DNA from 2 places in the Bacillus sp. THAF10 genome. Region 2 is predicted to be linked to the other one. Evidence: predicted binding sites of a transcription regulator. Region 2 holds the regulator's gene; the other holds the start of a gene.
What was found. The regulator CtsR, encoded in region 2, represses protease genes until heat stress. The targets are predictions, from matches to a motif close to ATGGTCAATAAAGGTCAAACA.
Positions count from the first base shown of each region.

Region 1 (4,428 bases), 770 kb from region 2:
GTCATGATACTCAAAAGGTCGCTGCCCTGCTATACTCCATGCTCAATGTGGATGCTTCCTACTAAGCTAGCGGGCCGTTTTATCCCTGCAGACACCAAATAACCTTTTACATTGGGGGTGAAAACGATGTCCTATGCGTCTGAAACCAAAAAAGAACTAACAACGATTGAAACAAAAGATTGTTGTGTAAAGTCCGAACTTGCGGCGCTCATCCGGATGAATGGCTCCTTATCCTTTTCTAATAGGAAATTGATATTAGATATTCAAACGGAAAATGCCGCCATTGCTCGCAGAATCTATACATTAACAAAGAGAATCTATAATGTAACAGTGGAGCTTTTGGTTCGTAAAAAAATGCGCTTGAAGAAAAATAACGTCTATATCGTCCGTTATGCTGAACAAGCACATTATATATTAGATGAACTAAAGATCTTAAAGGATGGCTTTACCTTTGTTCGTGACATTTCCGGAGAGTTAATCTCTAAAAAATGTTGTAAACGCTCTTATTTACGAGGTGCCTTCTTAGCAGGGGGCTCAGTCAACAATCCAGAGACTTCCTCCTATCATCTTGAAATATTTTCTTTGTACCATGAACATAATGAATCTTTATGTGAACTCATGAATACCTTTCATCTAAATGGTAAAACATTAGAACGGAAAAAAGGTTACATCACTTACTTAAAGGAAGCAGAAAAAATTGCCGAGTTCTTAAGTATCATTGGTGCACACCAGGCGCTATTAAAATTCGAGGATATCCGAATTGTCCGGGACATGAGAAACTCTGTAAACCGTCTAGTCAACTGTGAAACCGCAAACCTAAACAAAACAATTGGTGCGGCCATCAGACAGGTGGAAAATATCCGCTATATTGACAACACGGTAGGGTTACAGATTCTCCCTGATAAACTAAGGGAAATTGCCGAGCTCCGCGTCACCTATCAAGATGTTACATTAAAAGAGCTTGGGGAAATGGTGTCTGGAGGAGCGATTAGCAAATCTGGAATTAACCACAGACTACGGAAAATCGATGAAATTGCCGAAAAATTGCGTGCAGGTGAAACTGTTTAAACAATATCTTTTTCTATGAAAAACGTAGCAGCAACAACTTTTGCGAAAATAGCCAATTAAATATAAATAGGAGGAATACTAATGGTACAAAAACAAGTAGACGTTCGTTTGAAAACCGGCCTGCAAGCTCGCCCAGCAGCGCTTTTCGTTCAAGAAGCTAATCGCTTCTCCAGTGAGGTCTTTTTAGAAAAAGACGGCAAAAAAGTTAACGCAAAAAGCATTATGGGCTTAATGAGTTTAGCGATTGGCTCTGGTTCCACCATCACGTTAATTGCAGAGGGTAAGGATGAAGAGGAAGCAATCACTGCGCTAACGGAGTATGTCCAACAAGAAGGATAAGAAAAAAGAGCACCCGAGGAGGGATGCTCTTTTTTTGTAGGTTAGTTATTTTTGATCACTTTGTCGATTAATCCGTATTCTAAAGCGCGGTCTGCCGTCATGAAGTTGTCGCGGTCTGTGTCGCGAGAGATTACTTCAATTGGTTGACCAGTGTTTTCAGAAAGGATTGTATTTAATTTTTCACGAAGGAATAAGATGCGTTTAGCCGCAATCTCAATTTCCGTTGCTTGCCCTTGTGCGCCTCCAAGCGGTTGGTGAATCATCACTTCGCTGTTTGGAAGAGCAAAACGCTTGCCCTTTGCACCTGCTGATAATAAGAATGCACCCATAGAAGCGGCCATTCCCACACACATTGTGCTAACGTCAGGCTTAATGAAATTCATCGTATCATAGATTGCCATTCCAGCAGTGATGGATCCACCCGGACTGTTAATATATAGGGAAATATCCTTTTCTGGATCTTCTGCTGCTAGGAACAATAGCTGAGACACAATGGAGTTAGCGACGTTATCATCAATCGCACTACCTAGCATAATGATGCGGTCTTTTAATAAGCGGGAGTAAATGTCGTAAGCGCGCTCCCCACGGCTTGTTTGTTCAATAACTGTAGGAATTAAGTTCATTTCACTTTTCCTCCTTAATGAATGTTAGTAGAGAAGGTTCATATGTAAAAATGGGTAAAAACACTGCTTGAACCTGCTCCATTTATTAATCTTTATGTACTCTTATCATACATACAAGGTCAAGAATGGTCAAATAAAAACCATCGCAAATACCCCCATTTTTCCCCATGTAATTAATCATATCCACTTCGTGTTAGGATTAAACTTCTCTGGGGAATTCAGGGCGTTGCGGCTCTCGACAAGGGCGGGATTATCTGGTATATTAATAAAGTCCGATTTTCAAGAAGCGCTCGTAGCTCAGGGGATAGAGCATTGGTTTCCGGTACCAAGAGTCGGGGGTTCGAATCCCTCCGAGCGCGCCATTTTTCTGGAAGAACTTACTTTTGAAAAGACCTTATTGTTCATGATACGATATAAATTGTAACGGACAAGCGCCGTTATATCCCTTATTACTACCCACCCAGTGTCGGCGCACTGGGTTTTTGTTTTGTCTTTTTTGGGGAGGTGCTTGGGGGAACAAGAGGGGCGCGGGCGGACAAAGGTGCGCGGGCGAACCAGAGGGGCGTGGTCGGACAAGGGATGCGGTGACCGATGTGCGAACGAACAAAGGGGCGCGGGCGCACAAGGTGTCGCGAACGAACAAAGAAGCTTTGGCGGACAAGAGGGTACTGACGAACCAGAGGGGCTTGGCCGGACAATGAGGCGCGGGGGGACAAGAGGTCGCGGACGAATTAGGAGGCACGGTCGAACAGGAAGCCCGAAGGAACAGAGAGGGCGCGGCGAAAAATTGAACCCAAACGAACAAGAATTTGTTTCGGTTCCCGAAGTGTCACAATAAACTTGAAAAGTGTCACAATAACTCCAAAGAGTGTCACAATAACTTCAAAAAGTGTTGCAATCCTTACTGAAAAACTGTCAGATACTATATGCACCCAAAAAAATCCAAAGATTCCGCTCCAAAAAAGAAGGAATTCTGTAGATTTATGTCAAATAGTATAATCACCAAAGATAAGAGGTGATTTTTTGATAAAAAAACATAGAAATACCCCCTTGAGAGTCCAAATTCTCAGGGCAATGAAGAGGAGAGTTCATCCTCAGCACCCAAAATACGAAGATATCCTTACAGAACTTGGAATCAAAGAAGCAGGAATCTATGGAGAACAAGCATTAGACTACTATCTGAAGCTTCTACCAGACACCTTCCCTTATTTCATCTTCCATGACTTACGACTCCCCTACAAGGACACTCATTTCCAAATGGATACCCTAATCCTATTTACCAATTTCTATCTAATACTAGAGGTCAAAAACCTCCGCGGTACCATTTTCTTCGATCCCAAAAATCATCAACTAATCCAAGAAGTAGAAGACCACCCAGCCAAAGTATACCTAGACCCCATTCTGCAAGTGAGCAACCAAGCATATAAACTGATGGAGTGGTTTAAAAATAAAAGCCTCACCAAACTACCAGGTGAAAAGTTAGTAGTGTTAACCCATCCAAAAGTACTGGTGAAAGTACTCTCATCTTCATACCTAATAGAAAAACACGTAATAAAAAGTCCAGCTTTGAACCAAAAACTATTACCTTTTTTTAAAAAACATCCAACTACCCTTTTGGATAAAAAGCTCCACAATAAAGTTTCTAGGATGTTGTTAAAGGATCATACTCCGATTAGTAGTTCTCCTATAGAACAATACGATGTGTTAAAAGCAGACCTTTTAACGGGAGTGCTTTGCCCAAACTGCTCACCAGTTAAAACAACAGTAATGAAAAGAATACGTGGAAAATGGCAATGTCCTCACTGTTACCTAATTTCAAAAGACGCTCATAGTGAAGCACTCAAGGACTATGCATTGTTAATCAGCCATGAAATTACCATGAATGAACTAAAATGGTTTTTGCGTCTTGAAGATAGGCATACCATCAGAAGACTCCTAAAAGACCTAAACATCACCGGATCCGGTCACACCAAATCCCACATCTACAACCTCACCTCACTCCTACCACAATAACCAAAAAAATTCTTTCAAAGGGCTGTTTTCGTAATTTTGCTACTGCGTAGTTAAGCAACACGTAATCGACGTTGCTGTCGTGCTCTTTTCGTGGAGATATGGAACTGGAACTTTTCTTCAGGAAAAAGTTTTAAAGCCGACTTTTTCCTAGTTTGAAGCAACAATCTTTTAGCAAAGAGTTTATCAAAAAAGTGATCCAACACTCCATCTCCTCCGTTAGGTAAGTAATGACAAGGAGAGGATGAGCAAATTGATGAAAAAACTATTCGCATTAATCATGGCACTGACATTACTTGTACCAACGTTTGCTTCAGCAAATGCCACAGTTAAAACTCCGGCAGCAGACTTGAGAGCAACTCTCGATCACCTTTTATCCGAGCACTTT
Region 1 is NZ_CP045403.1:3,424,887-3,429,314, reverse strand. It holds gene yvcK (gluconeogenesis factor YvcK family protein) at 1-65, shown strand, start outside; gene whiA (DNA-binding protein WhiA) at 127-1,068, shown strand; gene FIU87_RS17730 (HPr family phosphocarrier protein) at 1,150-1,407, shown strand; gene clpP (ATP-dependent Clp endopeptidase proteolytic subunit ClpP) at 1,449-2,030, opposite strand; tRNA gene FIU87_RS17720 (tRNA-Arg) at 2,317-2,392, shown strand; gene FIU87_RS17715 (nuclease-related domain-containing protein) at 3,105-4,043, shown strand; gene FIU87_RS17710 (copper amine oxidase) at 4,297-4,428, shown strand, end outside.
Region 1: clpP (ATP-dependent Clp endopeptidase proteolytic subunit ClpP) is a predicted target of CtsR. The motif match lies at 2,146-2,166, and genes of this name have one in related genera.

Region 2 (4,428 bases):
TTTTACCAACGCCTGGCTCCCCAATTAACACTGGGTTATTTTTCGTTCTTCTGCTTAATACTTCAATTACACGTTGTATTTCTTTGCTTCGGCCAATCACCGGATCAAGACTTCCTTCACGAGCAACAGCCGTCAAGTCTCTTGCCAAACTATCCAGAGTAGGGGTGTTCACGTTATTAGAGGACCCACCTTGATGACCTCCGGAGGATTCATTGCTGCCAAGTAGCTGCAACACTTGTTGGCGTGCTTTATTTAAGCTTACGCCCAAGTTATTTAAAACGCGGGCAGCAACTCCTTCTCCCTCACGAATTAACCCAAGCAGCACATGCTCTGTTCCAACGTAGGAATGTCCAAGCTTTCTTGCTTCATCCATGGAGAGCTCGATCACTTTTTTCGCTCTTGGTGTATAGTGCGGAATGGATTGTCCGCTATCTTGTCCTCTACCAATTAAATTTTCTACTTCTTTTTGTATTTTTTCTGGTCCCAAGCCAAGGGCAATCAACGCTTTCGCCGCAATACCTTCTCCTTCTCTTACCAATCCAAGAAGAATATGCTCTGTTCCAATATTCGTATGACTTAAGCGCAAGGCTTCTTCCTGAGCAAGCGCTAATACTTTTTGAGCTCTTTCTGTAAATCGACCAAACATCATACAAAATCGCCTCCTAAAGTTTTTATCTCTTTAATCTCATTCTTTCCCGAATTAAGCTCGCCCTTCGAACATCTCGTTCCTTTGGCTTTAATGGTCCTCCAGCATATTGCTGCAGAAAACCAGGCTGCGTTAAAATCATTAATTCATTTAAAATAGATCGGGATATATCTTCAATAAATCCTAAGTCAATGCCAAGCCTTACATCTGATAAACATTTTGCTGCCTCTTTCGTCTCCATAATCCTGCTGTGTAAAAGTAACCCGTATGAGCGAAACACTCTGTCTTCTAATTGTATGTTGGAAGTTTTCACTAATGCTTCACGGGCAGAGCGTTCCTGAGTTATCAGCTGATTCACAACACCAAGCAAATCCTGAACAATATCCTCTTCACTTTTACCGAGTGTCATTTGATTAGAAATCTGAAAGATGTTCCCTAATGCTTCGCTACCTTCCCCATAAATTCCTCTAACAACTAATCCTAATTGATTAATTGCTGGAACAATTCGGTTCATCTGCTGCGTAAGAACCAATGCTGGAAGGTGCATCATGACCGAGGCCCTAAGCCCCGTACCCACATTAGTCGGACAACTTGTTAAGTATCCTTTTTTCTCCTCAAAAGCATAATCAATATTTCCTTCTAACCAATTATCAAGAGAATTTGCCATTTGCAATGCTTGCTCGAGCTGCAAACCAGGATACAAGCACTGAATTCGGATATGATCCTCTTCATTTATCATAATGCTCACTTCTTCATTCGGTGATAATAAACATGCACCATATGATGAATCCTCCGCGAGCTGTGGACTTATCAGATGCTTTTCCACCAGCACTCTTTTTTCTAAGTTGTTTAGCTCCTCCATCAAAAGGAACTCCATTTCACCAAGCTCGTGAAAAGTCTTTCCTCCAAAATGCTGCTTCATAACATCCACAACCATTTGTGACTCTTCATTGCTAGCTACAGTTGGAAAAACCATTTTCTCTAGATTCCTAGCTAGCCTTACCCTGCTGCTTAACACAATATCAGATGAGGGCCCTTCCTGCTTCATCCAGGAACTCACCGCATTATTTAAAAAGTGTTCAAGAGACATCTAGTGCTCCCCCTCTCTTTTATCACTTAATTCTCGCTCAAGCTCTCTGATTCTATCTCTCGTATTGGCTGCACTCTCAAACTCCTCTTGCTGTATCAACTCCTGCAGCTCCTGCTTCAATTGCTCTATTTCTTTACGAACATGCAAGCTTCCACCAATTCTTGTTGGTATTTTCCCAGCATGCTCTGTATTCCCGCTATGAAGCCTTTTTAAAATAGGCTGTAATCTATCGGAAAAAGTTTTATAGCACTCCGAACAACCAAAGCGGCCAATTTTTGCAAACTGCTGATACGTCATTTTACAGCGTTCACACTGTAACACCTTCTGTGGCTCCAAGTTTTCCTTTTTCGGATTTGCAAGCGGCTGTTCCGTATTTAAAAGTCCTGCTAATAGGTTATTGATGGAAAATCCAGATCCACCTGTAAACATTGCCATATTCCCCTTTTCATGGGCACAATGCTCACAAACATGAATCTCAGACTTTTCTCCATTGATGATTTTCGTAAAATGCAAGGTAGCCGGTCGCTCATTACACTCCTGACACACCATTGTTTATCCCCCCTACCTATATTTCAACGTCGTTAACATCGCTATTAACATCCTAGCACGCAATTCATCCCGTTCAGGCAGCCCCAAGTACAACACGGATCGGTCCATCACACTCAGCATAATCTTAGCCTCCCGCGGGGAAATCACCTTCTCTTCCACCAACCGAAATACAACATCCTCAGCATTCGATTGTGTTACTCTTGCATCTATTAATTCAATAATTTGATTGATCATTTGCAACTGGTCATGAGGTTTTATTTTTATTATCCTAATATAGCCCCCGCCACCACGCTTGCTTTCTACTAAATATCCTCGTTCCATCGTAAAACGAGTATTTATCACATAATTAATTTGAGAAGGTACACATTCAAACCTGTCTGCAATTTCACTCCGCTTGATTTCTGCAGCATTTTCCCTGCTTTGCTCCAGCACCTGCTTCAAATATTGTTCAATCACATCAGATATGTTCCGCATGCTCTCCCTCCAATCTGACCTTGACTATCTTTGACTATAATTAAAATATATAAAACCTCTAAAAAAATTTCAACAAATAACCTTCGCTAAATTTTGGCATCAGCAGCTTTTAAAGACCATATATGTAATCCTATGTAGAATCGTTGGGAATCTTCAAGCCCATTATACTATCAGAATTCCACTTTTTTTCGGTCTCTAAACGTGTATTGGTCAAATTTGTTCAAAGTGGTGAGAATGGGGGGGTGGCGGGCAATGAGTTTGGGAAGTGGAGGTAGAGAAGTGGTGGATATTTAATGGAGATTGTTATACCGGTATGCAGTTTTGACCATCTAACTCCATACTTTACCCCATCTTTTCATTGTAAAATAAACAAATGAAGCACTTGCACTTGAACTGTTCCCATACAATATTAATCGCACAGTCCGAGCTCATTCACACCTTCTATTGCAGCAACCTTGCGTTTGTTCATGATTTCTTGGAAGTAAGTTCAACGAAAATTCCTTTTTATATTCATGGCTTTTTGATGCATGTGTTAGGGGTGGGTGGAGTAGGTTAGGGGGATGGGCCGGACTGGGGCATAGAATGGGTGGCTGGGATGGCGGCGAGGATACCTGTGGATTGGTGCTGTTTTGGTTGCTTGACCTATTTTTACGGTGCGGACGCTTTTTTGTGTCTTCCAGACTAACTGCTCGACCTATTTTTTCTAGCTCTACTCATTTTTGCGTCGTCCACCACCTCTGCTCGACCTATTTTTACGAGTGCTGCTCATTTTTGCGTCGTCCACCACCTCTGCTCGACCTATTTTTACGAGTGCTACTAATTTTTGTGTCGTCCACCAACTCTGCTCGACCTATTTTTACGAGTGCCACTCATTTTTGCGTCGTCCACCACGTCTGCTCGACCTATTTTTATCAGCTCATTTCATTTTTAGGTCGTCCGATCGAGAAAATTTGTGACTAAAATAGGATCGGCATCAACTCGGGGCTTTTTGGCATGAACTCGACCAATTTTGGCACGAACTCGGACCGTTTCGGCATCAACTTGCCTGGTTTTGGCACGAACTTTTGAAAAAGATTATTTTGATTACCTTTTTTTGTAATAAACACCTAAATTCCAGGCATTTTTACCACGCAATGTCTCATGAGCACGTCAAGCTTGGCTATCTAACTAAAATAATCACCCCAAACCCCATCTTTTCATGAAAAATAAGCAAATTTTGCACTTAAAAACACAAAAAAACCAGCGCCTACTCACATAAGCACTGGTTTCTCTCATTTGCCTGGCAACGTCCTACTCTCACAGGGGGACAGCCCCCAACTACCATCGGCGCCGCAGAGCTTAACTTCCGTGTTCTAGGCGTCCTCATAGGAGCGGCGCATTTCTGCGTCAGCTCGGTCGGTCCGGTCCTGGTGTACCCAAAGAACGTACACTCCGGTCCTCCCTCGGTCGCTTCCTTGATCTACTTGCTCCTCTGAGCCCGCCACTCGAGCATCGGTTTTCTAGAAAAACACATCGAGTATTTCCAATTAGATGACCTAACGGTCCGTCCCCTTAGCTACCTTTCCTTCCCTCATACCAACAAGAGAAAAGAAAACACAAAAGAACCAGCGCCTACTCTCATAAGCACTGGTTCTTTTCATTTGCCTGGCAACGTCCTACTCTCACAGGG
Region 2 is NZ_CP045403.1:106,047-110,474, reverse strand. It holds gene clpC (ATP-dependent protease ATP-binding subunit ClpC) at 1-649, opposite strand, end outside; gene FIU87_RS00570 (protein-arginine kinase McsB) at 672-1,736, opposite strand; gene FIU87_RS00565 (protein-arginine kinase activator protein McsA) at 1,737-2,285, opposite strand; gene FIU87_RS00560 (CtsR family transcriptional regulator) at 2,298-2,759, opposite strand; rRNA gene rrf (5S ribosomal RNA) at 4,402-4,428, opposite strand, start outside.